4 regions of the Rhizobium sp. 01N447_2 genome follow, and region 1 is predicted to be linked to each of the others. Evidence: predicted binding sites of a transcription regulator. Region 1 holds the regulator's gene; each other region holds the start of a gene.

Region 1 (3,319 bases):
AGAGGATTGCCCTGCCGCGCAGGCCGCGATCGCCGGATGAGACGGCGATGTCAAAATAGGCTTCCAGCCCTTCCGGCGTCATCAGGCTGATTTTCGCGTTCGACGCTGCGATATTGACGCCAAAACTCGTTTTCTCGACTGCCGCTTGCGCCACGGCAAGGCCGACGAAGGCAGCAAAGGCAGCGGCGGCGGGTGCGCAAAGCGCTATCTCGGTTATGCCGATGACGCCATTGGCATGCGTCTCCAGCGCGCCGCGGTCGGCCGGTAGCGGATTGACGCGCTCGACGGTGAAGAGAAAGAGGTCAGGCGCGCGCAGGTCGCCGGCGAAAGCCAGTTTGAAGCCGGCAATCGTCTGCGCACCGTCCGGCATCGTCATCGGCCGGGTGAACTGCAGCACTTCGCCAGCGCTCGATCCGTCGCCGACGAAGTTCTGATGATCGAGGCTGGCATCCTCACTGCCGAAAGCCAGCCCCGAAAGCCCTTCCTCGCCGCAGCGGAAGYGGAAGGCACGGTTGCGGGCGGTGAAGACATTGCCTTGCCGCGCCGAAGCCTCGCTCTCCTCGGCGCTCGCAATCCCGAGCGGCTCCAGATAGGTCTTGTCGGCAAAAAAGACGCAGGCATTCTCCGTTCCGAAGGGATGGCGCGCATCGGCGGCAACGGTGAAGCCGAGCTTGCCGAGCCTTTCGCGCGCCACATCAATATTGACGACGGGCAGCACGACATGATCCAGCGGATGCGGTTTGCCGGAATGCGTGTTCATCATAATCCTCCTCAAAACGGCAAGAGATGTGCGACAGCGCCACCCTCAATGCAAGACTTGTGTCCCAATCCGGCGAATGAAAATAAAAATCTCGACGAGTTGGCGCGAAGTTTTACGGAAATTTAGCTACTTGCGGAACACATATGGAACATATAGTGTCTGTTCTGGATTTGTTTCAATCACGAGGTCACAACGTCGATGCTCACGCGCAAACAACAGGAGCTTCTCCTTTTCATTCACGAGCGCATGAAAGAATCCGGCGTTCCGCCGTCTTTCGACGAAATGAAGGATGCGCTGGACCTCGCCTCGAAGTCCGGGATTCACAGGCTGATCACGGCGCTCGAGGAACGTGGCTTCATTCGCCGCCTACCGAACCGCGCCCRTGCGCTTGAGGTCATCAAGCTTCCGGAGGCCTATAGCCCTAGTATCCAGCCCCGGCGCGGCTTTTCGCCGAGCGTCATCGAGGGCAGCCTCGGTAAGCCCCAGCCGGTCGCCGCCCCCGCTGCCGCAAAGCCCGTCGCCGACAACGGCAACTCGGTCTCCGTGCCGGTCATGGGCCGAATCGCTGCCGGTGTTCCGATCTCGGCGATCCAGAACAACACCCACGACATAGTCGTTCCGGCCGACATGCTCGGTTCCGGTGAACATTATGCGCTGGAGGTCAAGGGCGATTCGATGATCGACGCCGGCATCTTCGACGGTGACACGGTGATCATCCGCAACGGCAGCACCGCAAGTCCCGGTGACATCGTCGTGGCTCTCGTCGACGACGAGGAAGCAACACTCAAACGCTTCCGCCGCAAGGGCGCCTCGATCGCGCTCGAAGCCGCCAACCCGGCTTACGAGACCCGAATCTTCGGGCCGGACCGCGTCAAGGTGCAAGGCAAACTCGTCGGTCTCATTCGCCGCTATCACTGACACTGGGCGGGCCGGATTCGGCAAAACTGTTGCTGCGCCAGTCATAGGCGCGATGGCGCATCCATGGCCGCGACAGATCATCGAATGCGGCTGTGACGTCCAGGCCGGCATCGGCGAAGCGTAATTCGACGGAACCGGTCCTGCGCAGCGTCTCACCGGTGAAGAGCGTCGCACCTGAGCGGCAGCTGTTGAAGCGCAGGCGCACCGACGTCACGACGATATCGGCCGCATCGCAGGCCGGACCGAGATAGGCGGCATTGTCGATGACAGCAACCACGCGACCATTGCCAAGCCTTGATGTGCACCAGGCCTTCTTGACGCAAGAAAAGCGGTTTGCGTCAGCGCTCGTTGCAGCCGCCCGCATCGCCGACCTTGCTTCGTTCTGCTGATCGCGGGAAAGCCTGACGCGGCGGTCTTCTCCCTCCGGCGGGATAGCAGGCCCCTCCAGCATCTTCGGCGGGTGATGCGTCGGCAGGACCAGCGCTCTCTGCCACTGGTCGAAGATGAAATCCGGCGGTCTTTCGCGGTTGGAAGCCATGGCCGCCGTCTCGACGACCGCGACGAGACCACCATCCTCCGAAATTACCAGATCCGGCGGCCGGGGAACTGGCAGAAGCAACAGGATGAGTGTTGCGACCGCGATGATTGATGTGCCGATATGGCGCAGCCGGGTGCGGAGCAGCGTCAACAGCAGAAAGCCGGCGACGGCGACCGCGAAATACCAGGCGGGCAAGCGGCCGACGTCGATATTGCCCCCCCAGCCGGACACGGTCTTTGCGACCGCGATCACCAGATCGAGGCCGAATCCGACGACCTTCCAGGGCAAAACGTCCAGACCGAAAGGCATGAGCAGCATCGCCAGCAGGCCGGCCGGCATGATGATGAAGGAGATGATCGGCATCGTCGCGAGGTTTGCCGGCAGGCCGTAGGCGGTMAAGCGATGAAAATGCTCGATCGAAAACAGCGCGGTGGAAAACCCACCGATCAGCGAGGTCAGGAAGACGCCGCCGAAGAAGCCCGCAACCGTAACGATGGGCCGAAACACCGGCAGCTTCAGGAAGGCGTTTTCGCGGATGCCCCGGTCCTTCCACAGCTGATAACCCGATACCAACGCCAACGTCGCGGCAAAGGACATCTGGAAGCTCGGACCCAAGACCTCGGACGGTGAAATGGCGATGATGACAAGCGCGGAGAGCGCGACGTTGCGCAGGCTGATCGACGGCCGGTCGAAGAAGACCGCAATCAACATGATGGCCATCATGATGAAGGCGCGTTCGGCGGAGACCGCAAAGCCCGAGATCAGGAAATAGGCCGTGACGGCAAGCAGCGCGCCGGCGGCGGCGATCTTCTTGGTCGGATAGGCCTGGGCGACGCCGGGAAAGAGGCTGAGCAGCATCCGGAAACCGACGAAGAAGATGCCGGCCGACAGCGCCATGTTGAGGCCCGAGATGGCGATGATATGAGCCAGGCCGGACTGGCGCAGCGCCTCCGTCGTTTCATTCGAGATGGCACGCCGCTCGTCCGTCACGAGAGCAGCGGCGAAAGCGCCGGTGTCGCCGGGTAGGATCGACCTTATGCGGTCGCCAATGCCGCTGCGCAGCCGGTAGAGCCCTTCGAGCAGTGCTTCCCACGTCGATCTTG
Region 2 (3,319 bases), on a different contig from region 1:
GGCCTGGATGCGGGCGAGAATGGCCGGTTCCTCGTCGAGGCGATCGGGTGGAATGACGATCGTGATCGGCTTGCCGACAGCCTCGTCCGCCGCATAGCCGAAAAGGCGCTCGGCGCCTTTATTCCAGGTTGTGATGATGCCGTTGAGAGTCTTGCTGACAATGGCGTCGTCGGAAGACTCGACGATCGCCGCAAGAAACGCTGCAGCAATATGTCCCGCCTGCACAGCGTCTATGTCAGACCCTGGCTGTAGCACAGGGTACTTCGCCTGCCCCTCGCGCTCTTGGTCATTGGAAATAGACATCTGCCCCCCGTCAATCAATGCATTTTTGGACGCCAAACGGTCAAGCCACCTGGCGCAGCGCCGACGATATTCGGCAAACACCAGCAATAAAAGCCCGAAAGCTGATGAGGGTGACGCCATCCGAAATTTTTCTTAAAGATTTCGATAGCGATGTCGGGATCGATGGTTCAACCACGTCCTCGAAGGATCGGACCGAAAATCGGAGGAGGCGGAATGGCGCTCAAGCGGATGGACAACATCGGGATTGTCGTTGAAGACCTTGGCGTGGCGATAGGCTTTTTCCAAGAGCTGGGCCTCGAACTCGAAGGCCGCGCGACGATCGAGGGCGAATGGGCCGGTCGTGTTACTGGTCTGGGCGATCAGCACGTGGAGATCGCCATGATGCGCACGCCGGACGGGCACAGCCGGCTGGAGCTTTCACGCTTCCTCAGACCTGAAATCGTTGCGGATCATCGGAACGCTCCGGTGAATGCGCTTGGTTATCTGCGAGCCATGTTTACAGTCGATGACGTCGAGGAGACCGTTGAGAGACTGCGCGCGCACGGCGCCCAGCTTGTCGGCGATGTCGTCCGATATGAGGACGCCTACAAGCTTTGCTACATCCGCGGACCCGAGGGTCTTCTCATCGGCCTTGCCGAGGAGCTCGGGTAAGCAGAGAAATTCGCCTTGGGCCTATCCGCGTGATGGTGTGAAGCGACCTGACCAAATGGCTGGCCGATAAGGGACTCCTAGACCCCGAAGGTCGGGAACAGGTCTTCGAGCTCATAGAACGACGCGGAATGTTCCACGGTCGGTTGAAGCCGCCCTTTAAAAATCGCGACCCTTTGTCCTGGGTTGCGCGATGCGACGGATTTCCGGAAACGAAGTCGATCTGCTCCTCCAGCTCCAGACGAAGCCCCTCGGGTAGCATGATCGTCTCAACTCGCGACGAGCCCTGCTTCAGTTCGGTGGCGTGTCGTACGGCGCGATCGAAAGAGACCCGGCGGTTAAAGCCGGGTCGGTCGAAGGAAAGTTTCCGCATCTCCAGGGACAGGAAGATCGATATCGAACCGCGAAACAACTTTCCACCGGGTCGTTGGCAAATAAACGGCCTGTGCCATTTTTGTTGCTTCAATCACATCATCCGGCGGGGGAAAGTCCTTTCCGAGCGTAGTGCGCCAAGGAGGGCTCGGTTGCGCTCCGGAAATCCCATCGGGCTCGCCTTCCGGTTCCGGAACTTGACGAGAGCCAGAACGTTCAGGGAACAAGAGAGGAGTTCTCCATGACCAACAACCCGAAGACAGACACGACTTCCAACACCCAGAAAGATCCAGATGAGTGGGTAAGCGGCGACGAGCCGATAACCGGCGCCCAGCGATCTTACCTGAAGACGCTTTCGGAACAGGCGCATAAGCCAAACGCTTACGCTGAGGACATCTCGAAAGCCGAAGCCTCCAAACGGATCGACGAGCTCAAACAGGAACTCGGCCTTAGCTGATCTAGCATGTAGTCGTGCATAAACCGGAACCTTCCGGTTGCTCTGACAGTTTTCGGGGCATGCCCTATCTCGTCGAAATCTTGCTTCCCGTGGCGCATAGTCGTCGGAATCGGACGAACCTCGACCTGGTTCGCGACGAACTCACGGAGAAGTTTGGTGGGGTCACCCTGCACATCAACTCTCCCGCCGAGGGTCTGTGGGAGGACGGAGGGGACATCGAGCGCGATCGTATCGTCGTGGCCGAAGTGATGACTGACGATATCGACCGCTCCTGGTGGTCCTCTTACCGCAGGGAACTGGAGGCTCGCTTCCGTCAGGAGGAAATTCTCATCCGCGCAACCCCGATCGAACGCCTGTGAATTTCTTCGCAACTCTCGGGATTCGCGGACATCAGCTTCTCCGAAGGAAACCTGGGATGCATGATGGCAGGGAGGCATGCTCATCTAGCAGTAACGGTTCGTCGGGAAACAGACGGTCGCAGACCGCCGTCCGCGTGAGGTGTTTTTTTGAAGATTGCACGGTCTCCTATCCTGTCAGTTGACCCGGAGGCCTACCTCTCCGTTCCGGCATTCGCTTCGTTCGCCGAGTAAGCCTGAGGCAACAGGATGCGGAGCTTGTATGCGATGTGCACTCCCTGGAGGAAATCCTCCAGGGAGTGCACATGGCGGCCAATCCGTCAGGAAGATACGGCGGGGTTATGTGCCCCACGAATATCCTTATTCTCGCAGCGGCCTCACGGGAGAACGCGAATGACCGTCTTTCCAGCGCGCCGCTCCGTCGAATTGAAGGTGGCGACCGCATCGTCCAGGCTTGAAACCTTGCCGATGTTCGTCCGCAGTCTTCCGTCCCGGACCCGCTGAACGATCTCGGATAGCTGGGTACGATCAGCCTCGACGACGAAGTCGACCGTCAGCCCATCCGAAGGCCGAATATCCGTCGGTCCGACGGCTGTCACAAGCGTTCCCCCRGCCCTAATCAGCGCCGCGGACCGCTTCTGAACATCGCCGCCAATGACATCAAACACCAGATCGACGCCGCCGATGTCTTCCAGGAGGTCGTTCTCGAGATCGACGAATTCATTTGCACCAAAGTCGAGCGCGTTCTGGCGGTCAGGGGCGCGTCCGGTACCGATGACATAGGCGCCGGCTTCCCGCGCAAGCTGCGTCACGATCGAGCCGACGGCGCCAGCCGCGCCGTGTGCGAGTACGCTCTGCCCCGCTTGGAGGCGGCCATGCTGAAACAGTCCCTGCCATGCGGTCAGGCCAGATATCGGCAGACTTGCGCCGACCGTGAAGTCGACGCTGCCGGGCAGCGGCGCGAGATTGCGGGCCTCCACAGCGACGTACTCAGCCAGTGTGCCGTCGCGATACCAGTCAGTCAGGCCGAACACCCGCTGACCGATCGACAGGCCGGTGGTGCCGTAGCCGAGCGCGGTGACCACACCCGCCAACTCATGGCCGAGGACCGATGGCGTCCGGTCACGAAAGGTTCGATCGGTCCAGGTCGAAGGCCAATCCAGTTCGGTGTTGACGAACCCCG
Region 3 (3,319 bases), on a different contig from region 1:
ACTTCAAGCAGTTGCCGGTCCAGTTGCAGCCGCCAGAGCAGACGGTAAAGCAGGGAAAAGCGCGCCGGGTCGGAATGGCAGAGAACTGTTTCCGCGAGCTCGATGAAGGCGGGCGGCACCGTCATCAGCTTGCGTGCCATGATAGGYGTCGGCGGCATGGCGTCGCGTTGAAACGCAAGGTCCGCCTCTGCGCCTCTTTCGCGCCAATCGATCTCTTCCGGCAGGATACCGGCGGCCGCGAAAGCGCGCGCGGCGTCACGCCATTCGGCAAGCTCCCCGCGTCCTGCAAGCACGACCCGGCGCATCACAGCAACGACAATTGTTCAGGTTGCGGTTCGAACATGGCGCGAAGGTCGGGGCGCTCGATCAATCGGCGCGGCGACCATCCTTCTGCCGAGATGAAGGACTGGACCTTCTTGATCGAAATGCCGAGCCGCTGGAGATCGTCCAACCGAAGGCGGCGAAAACGGCGGGCCGAGACGATCGCCTTGACTGTCTTGGTGCCGAGGCCGGGCACACGCAGCAACCGTTCACGCTCGGCCTTGTTGATGTCGACAGGGAATTCGGCCCGGTTGGCGAGCGCCCAGGCAAGTTTGGGGTCGAGGGTAAGATCGAGCATGCCTCCCGCCTGGTTCGCGGTGATCTCGTCAATGCCGAAGCCGTAGAATCGGTAGAGCCAATCGGCCTGATATAGCCGGTGTTCGCGCATCAGCGGCGGCTTGATCAGCGGCAGATTTTTCGACGAATCCGGGATGGGGCTGAAGGCGGAATAATAGACGCGCTTAAGGCCGTAGCTGCTGTAAAGCCGACCGCTGGTCGCAAGGATCGTCGCATCGTTCGCGCCATCGGCGCCGACGATCATTTGCGTGCTCTGGCCGGCCGGCACAAAACGCTGACGCTTCTTCGTCCGCAGCGTCGGTTCGCCGGCGGCCTCGATCTTCAGCCTCAGATCTCCCATCGATCGCCGAATATTGGCAGGCTTCTTTTCCGGCGCGAAGCGGGTGATGCCGTTATCCGTCGGCAACTCGATATTCAGCGACAGCCTGTCGGCATGAAGCACCGCTTCTTCGATCAGATGCGGCGACGCCTCGGGGATCGACTTCAGATGGATATAGCCGCGAAAATTATGCGTCACACGCAGTTCGCGGACGATGCGGACCATTTCTTCCATCGTATAATCGGACGAACGAATGATGCCGGAGGAAAGGAACAGGCCTTCGATATAGTTGCGGCGGTAAAATTCCAGCGTCAGCCAGACGACCTCCTCGGGCGTAAAGCGCGCCCGTTCGACATTGCTCGACGAGCGATTGACGCAATAGGCGCAGTCGTAGATGCAGAAATTGGTCAGCAGTATTTTCAAAAGCGAAATGCACCGTCCGTCCGGGGCATAGGCATGACAGATGCCGGATCCTTCGGTCGAACCGAGCCCCCCACCTGCCCGGGAATCACGTTTCACCGTGCCGCTAGAAGCGCAGGAAGCGTCATATTTCGCAGCATCGGAAAGGATGGCCAAGCGTTCTGTGAGCGACTTCTTCATTAGTATGTTCACTATATGTTCCTACAATGGGAGTCAATCAGGACGATCCGATTTCTGCCCATTTTCAAGTCGCACCACCTGATATCGGGGCGGGCCGCGTTTCTTTTATGCGAATTTTCTGGAAATCGGCCTTGGCGATCTGCTATAAGCGTCCGACTAAGATTGTGGCACGGTTCCGAAGCTCCCCTTCGGGACCTGTTTTCTTTTGTGTTCGCCGCTGATTGTGCGGATACGAGGATTGAAGGACAGAAAAATGGTTGAAAAGGTACCGATGACACAGGGCGGTTTCGTCAAGCTGCAGGAAGAGCTGCGCTGGCGTCAGCAGGAGGAGCGCCCCCGAATCATCGAGGCGATCGCCGAAGCCCGTGCCCATGGCGACCTTTCCGAAAACGCCGAATACCACGCCGCCAAGGAAGCCCAGAGCCACAATGAAGGCCGCATCAGCGAGCTGGAAGACCTGACGGCGCGCGCCGAGGTCATCGACCTCACCAAGATGTCGGGCGACAAGATCAAGTTCGGCGCCAAGGTGAAGCTCATCGACGAGGACACCGAGGAAGAAAAGACCTACCAGATCGTCGGCGACCAGGAAGCGGACGTCAAGGCCGGCCGCATCTCCATCTCCTCGCCAATCGCCCGTGCGCTGATCGGCAAGGAAGTCGGCGATTCCATCGAGGTCAACGCGCCGGGCGGCTCCAAGGCCTACGAAATCCTCCAGGTTTCCTGGGGCTGATCGCCCGCCAGCCGCGAGACCCCTCCCTTGCCTGATATCCGTGACGTCGAGATCATTGCGCCCAATTTCAAGCGCCGGCTCTCCGGCGTCACGTCGACGATCGTCCAGCTCATCCCGTGCCAGATCCGGCTCGGGATCAAGATCGCGACACTCGGCCCCGGCCTGCCGGAGGACCTGCCGAAACTTAAGTGGCGGCAGCTCCTTGGCCTCTGGCGCCCGCCGGCGAGCCGGCGCCGGCGTGTCTGGCACGCGCGCCGCAACAACGAGATGGCCGTCGGCATCCTGCTTCGCCATCTCACGCGCATGCCGCTGAAGCTTCTCTTCACCTCGGCCGCGCAACGCCGCCACACCGCCTATACGAAATGGCTGATCCGCCGCATGGACGCCGTCATCGCGACCAGCGACCGTTCCGGCTCGTTCCTCGAGGTGCCGCACACGGTCATCCAGCACGGCGTCGACCTTGCCCTCTTCCATCCGCCTGATACCGCAGAGGACGGCATCGCCGCCACCGGCCTGCCCGGCCGCCATCTCGTCGGCTGTTTCGGCCGTGTGCGCCATCAGAAAGGCACTGACCTTTTCGTCAGGGCGATGATCGAACTGCTGCCGCAGCACACTGAGTGGACGGCAGTCGTCTCCGGTCGCGTGACGGCCGAGCACGTGGCATTCGCAGACAAACTCAAGGCGGATGTCGCCGCCGCCGGGCTCAGCAACCGTATCCTCTTTCTCGGCGAAGTGCCTGACATCAAGGTCTGGTATCGTCGCCTGACGCTTTACGTCGCCCCCTCCCGCAACGAGGGCTTCGGCTTGACGCCGCTCGAAGCCATGGCCTCGCGGACCGCGGTGGTGGCATCGGATGCGGGCGCCTATGCCGAGCTCATCGTCACGGGCGAGACGGGTTCGGTCGTCGCCGCCGGCGACGGCGAGGCGCTGACGCGGGCAATCGCGCCTTACATCGCCGATCCCGCGCTGGCGATCGCGCATGGCGAGAGTGCGCTGCGGCATGTCAGGGCGAATTTCGCGCTGGAGAAAGAAGCGAGCGCGATCGGCGCCGT
Region 4 (3,319 bases), on a different contig from region 1:
CTTGGCGACAATCGAAGCGGCGGCGATCGAGACCGAGCGGGCATCGCCCTTGACCACGGCCTGTCCGGGGCAATCGAGGCCGGGCGGCACGTCGAGCCCGTCGGTCAGCACGTAGCTTGCCGGAATGGCGAGGCTGCAGATGGCGCGCCGCATGGCGTCGAGGCTTGCCTTGCGGATATCCGTCTCGTCGATACGCGTCGAACTGGAGGAGGCGATGGAGACGGTCGCAGTCGCCAGAATCTGCACGAACAGTTCCTCGCGCCGTTGCGCCGAAAGCTGCTTGGAATCGTTGAGACCCTCAGGGATGCGCCGGGGATCAAGGATGACGGCAGCAGCCACGACGGGTCCCGCCAGCGGCCCGCGGCCTGCCTCGTCGGCACCCGCGACCGGCCAGTGGCCGGCCTTGCGGGCTTTGAGTTCCAGTCGGAAATCCGGCACGAGCGGAACCGTGTCGAAAAGCAGGGGAGAATCGGGTGGCGTGCGAGGTTTCATGCGGCTGAACCTCGCACGCCAACCCGATTGCCCGCAAGTCCCCGGATCAGGGCGGCGGCCGGGGACGCTCCGGCGGATGGTGGCGGTCAGGGCCATCCGCGGGAATTGCGCTCGGGCGCGAAAACAGGGCGGTTTTCTCGAGAGCCGATGCGCAAGCTAGAAGCAATTCCAGGAAAAGTGCGGCGCGGTTTTCCGTCCGAAATTGCGTAAAAGGTTGGAAGCAATTCCAGGAAAAGTGTGAAGCGGCTTTTCCCAGGCAAAGCGCGAAGCGATTTTGCCTGAATTGCGTAAAAACAAAAGGTTAGAGCAACGACAGCTGCACGCCGCTGCCATCGGGCGGTACGAACAGATCGTCGCGCAGCGGCATGCTGCGTCGTGTCAGGCTGAAACGTCGGGCTGCCATTTCAAAGCGCCGGGCGATCTGCCAGGCATAGGGGCCGGCGCCCTTCATGCGCTTGCCGAATTCGGCATCATAATCCTTGCCACCGCGCATCGAGCGCACCAGCGACATCACATGCCGGTAACGATCGGGGTAATGCTGCAGCAGCCAGTCGCGAAACAGTGGGCTGACCTCGAGCGGCAGCCTGAGGATGACATAGCTCGCCTCGGCAGCACCGGCCGCCTTCGCCGATTCGAGAATACGCTCCAGCTCATGATCGTTCAGTGCCGGGATGAGCGGGGCGGCCAGCACAGCCGTCTGGATGCCTGCTTCGGCAAGCGTGTGGATTGTCTCCAGCCGCCGCGGCGGCGTGGCGGCACGTGGCTCCATCGTCCGGGCAAGCTTGCGATCCAGCGTGGTCACCGAGATGCCGACGCGCAGCAGGTTCTTAGCTGCCATCTCCTGCAGAATGTCGAGATCACGCAGGATCATCGCCGACTTGGTGACGATCGACACCGGATGGTTCGCCTTGTTCAACACCTCGAGAATGCCGCGCATGATGCGCCATTCCTTCTCGATCGGCTGATAGGGATCTGTATTGGTGCCGATCGCGATCACCCGCACCTTGTAGCCGGGTTTGGCGAGTTCCCGCTCCAGGAGTTTTGCCGCATCGGGCTTGGCAAACAGCTTCGTCTCGAAATCGAGCCCTGCAGAAAGCCCCATATAGGCGTGCGTCGGCCGGGCGAAGCAATAGATGCAGCCGTGCTCGCAGCCGCGATAGGGATTGATCGAACGATCGAAGGGAATGTCCGGCGATTCGTTGCGGGTGATTGCCGTGCGCGGTTTCTCGACCTGCACTTCCGTCTTGAACGGCGGCAGTTCTTCCCACGTCTGCCAGCCATCGTCGACGGTCTCCCGCTGCAGCGCCTCGAACCGCCCTGTCGGGTTCAGTCCCGCCCCACGCCCGCGCCGCCGATCGACCTCGACTCTCAGACCGGAGGAAACGATCATCGCATCGGCAATATCTGCCGTATTGGCAGGCGCGAATGCGGCCTGCCCTGCCAGGGACTGCTCTCTCATCGGATTCTCCCGCGGCGGAAAGCCATCGCTCCCGCCCGTTTTGCTGATTAAATTCCTATCCGCAAAATGAGAACAAGGCAAGAACAAAATGAGGAAAACGGTGCTGGCAAAAATTTGTGCGGCGCATTATAAATAGTCAATGTTGACGGTTGTTCTCGAATGTCAGGATCAGGAATCTGAGCTGGCACAGACTTTATCGGTACTGGTGGCAGGCGCAGTGGAGGGGCTGGTGAGCGATGTGGTCGTGCTCGATCACGGCTCGCGCGACGGCACCTCGCGGGTCGCCGACGCCGCCGGCTGCCGCTTCCATTCGCAATGGGATATCAAGGACATCGTCCGCGCCGCCCGCGGCGAATGGTTGCTTTTCGTCGAGCCGGGTGCAAGACCCCAGGCCGGCTGGATCGATGAGGTCGCCGAATATGTGGCGCTGAACAAACTGCCGGCGCGCTTCACCGCATCGCGTGGCTACCGGCGCCCGTTCTTCCAGCGTGTCGGCCGGGCCGTGCCGCCGCTGGAACTCGGCTTTCTCCTGCCGAAGAAGCAGGCACTCGCCATCGCCAAAAGCGGCATGCAGCTGACCGAATTCGTCAAGGGCCAGAAGCCGCGCCGGTTGGCGAGTGAACTCATTCCCTCCTGGGTCGCCCGCGCTGCGCGGTAGGTGTCGCGACCCTCTCCATAGTTCGCGCAAAAGATGGCGCCCAATAGGATTTTGCGCTATAATTCAAACATGGCGCCGTCGAAGCGCCTCGCTTCGCAACGGAATGGCCATGGAATGCCGGTGAACGGCAGAACAGGTCAGCGAAAATCTCCTCTTCTGCCGGGGTCCCGGCGAAAGGAGGTGCGTCATGGTACGCAGTATGGTCTACGGCCTCATCGCCGTCATATTGCCGACATTGGTGATCGCGCATCCGCATTCGGCAGCATCGCAGATGATGCGCAGTTGCGCAGGCCGACCCGAAATCGTCAATTTCCTGGACAAGAACTTCGCCGAAAAGCTCACGGCAGTCGGACTGATCAACCAGAACGCCATTCTCGAGGTCTATGCCGCCGAAAGCGGCACCTGGACACTCATCGTCACGGATGTTCACGGGATAAGCTGCGTCCTGCTGTCGGGTGACAGCTGGGACACGATGCCCATCCTGCCGGGCCTTGCGACATAGAGCAATCGCAAATGGGTTTACTTCGTCGCGCCGCGTTTCAGGTGCTCGTCCAGACGCGGCATGATCTCGACGAAATTGCACGGCGCGCTGCGATAGTCGAGCTGTCCTTTCAGAATGCCGTCCCAGGCATCCCGGCAGGCGCCGGGCGAACCCGGCAGCACGAAGATGAAGGTGGCGTTGGCAACGCCTGCCGTGGCGCGCGACTGGA

Evidence for each region. Region 1 encodes LexA, which represses DNA repair genes until DNA is damaged. Its sites were predicted from a motif close to TGTTCNNNNTGTGTTCNG; they were not measured.
Region 2: AC1ECN_RS26600 (DUF3072 domain-containing protein) is a predicted target of LexA. The motif match lies at 1,532-1,549, and genes of this name have one in related genera.
Region 3: AC1ECN_RS09140 (putative DNA modification/repair radical SAM protein) is a predicted target of LexA. The motif match lies at 1,543-1,560, and genes of this name have one in related genera.
Region 4: AC1ECN_RS13470 (PA0069 family radical SAM protein) is a predicted target of LexA. The motif match lies at 2,020-2,037, and genes of this name have one in related genera.

The regions. Positions count from the first base shown of each region.
Region 1 covers NZ_JBFTQY010000107.1:4,221-7,539, forward strand. Annotated here, with positions in the region: gene AC1ECN_RS35935 (VOC family protein) at 1-760, opposite strand, end outside; gene lexA (transcriptional repressor LexA) at 959-1,678, shown strand; gene AC1ECN_RS35945 (ComEC/Rec2 family competence protein) at 1,659-3,319, opposite strand, start outside.
Region 2 covers NZ_JBFTQY010000050.1:6,234-9,552, forward strand. Annotated here, with positions in the region: gene AC1ECN_RS26590 (PAS domain S-box protein) at 1-303, opposite strand, end outside; gene AC1ECN_RS26595 (VOC family protein) at 517-954, shown strand; gene AC1ECN_RS26600 (DUF3072 domain-containing protein) at 1,565-1,780, shown strand; gene AC1ECN_RS26605 (hypothetical protein) at 1,840-2,139, shown strand; gene AC1ECN_RS26610 (NADP-dependent oxidoreductase) at 2,514-3,319, opposite strand, start outside.
Region 3 covers NZ_JBFTQY010000011.1:103,474-106,792, forward strand. Annotated here, with positions in the region: gene AC1ECN_RS09135 (UdgX family uracil-DNA binding protein) at 1-305, opposite strand, end outside; gene AC1ECN_RS09140 (putative DNA modification/repair radical SAM protein) at 305-1,537, opposite strand; gene greA (transcription elongation factor GreA) at 1,791-2,267, shown strand; gene AC1ECN_RS09150 (glycosyltransferase family 4 protein) at 2,295-3,319, shown strand, end outside.
Region 4 covers NZ_JBFTQY010000016.1:105,384-108,702, forward strand. Annotated here, with positions in the region: gene AC1ECN_RS13465 (ribonuclease HII) at 1-492, opposite strand, end outside; gene AC1ECN_RS13470 (PA0069 family radical SAM protein) at 794-1,951, opposite strand; gene AC1ECN_RS13475 (glycosyltransferase family 2 protein) at 2,091-2,609, shown strand; gene AC1ECN_RS13480 (hypothetical protein) at 2,797-3,111, shown strand; gene moaB (molybdenum cofactor biosynthesis protein B) at 3,129-3,319, opposite strand, start outside.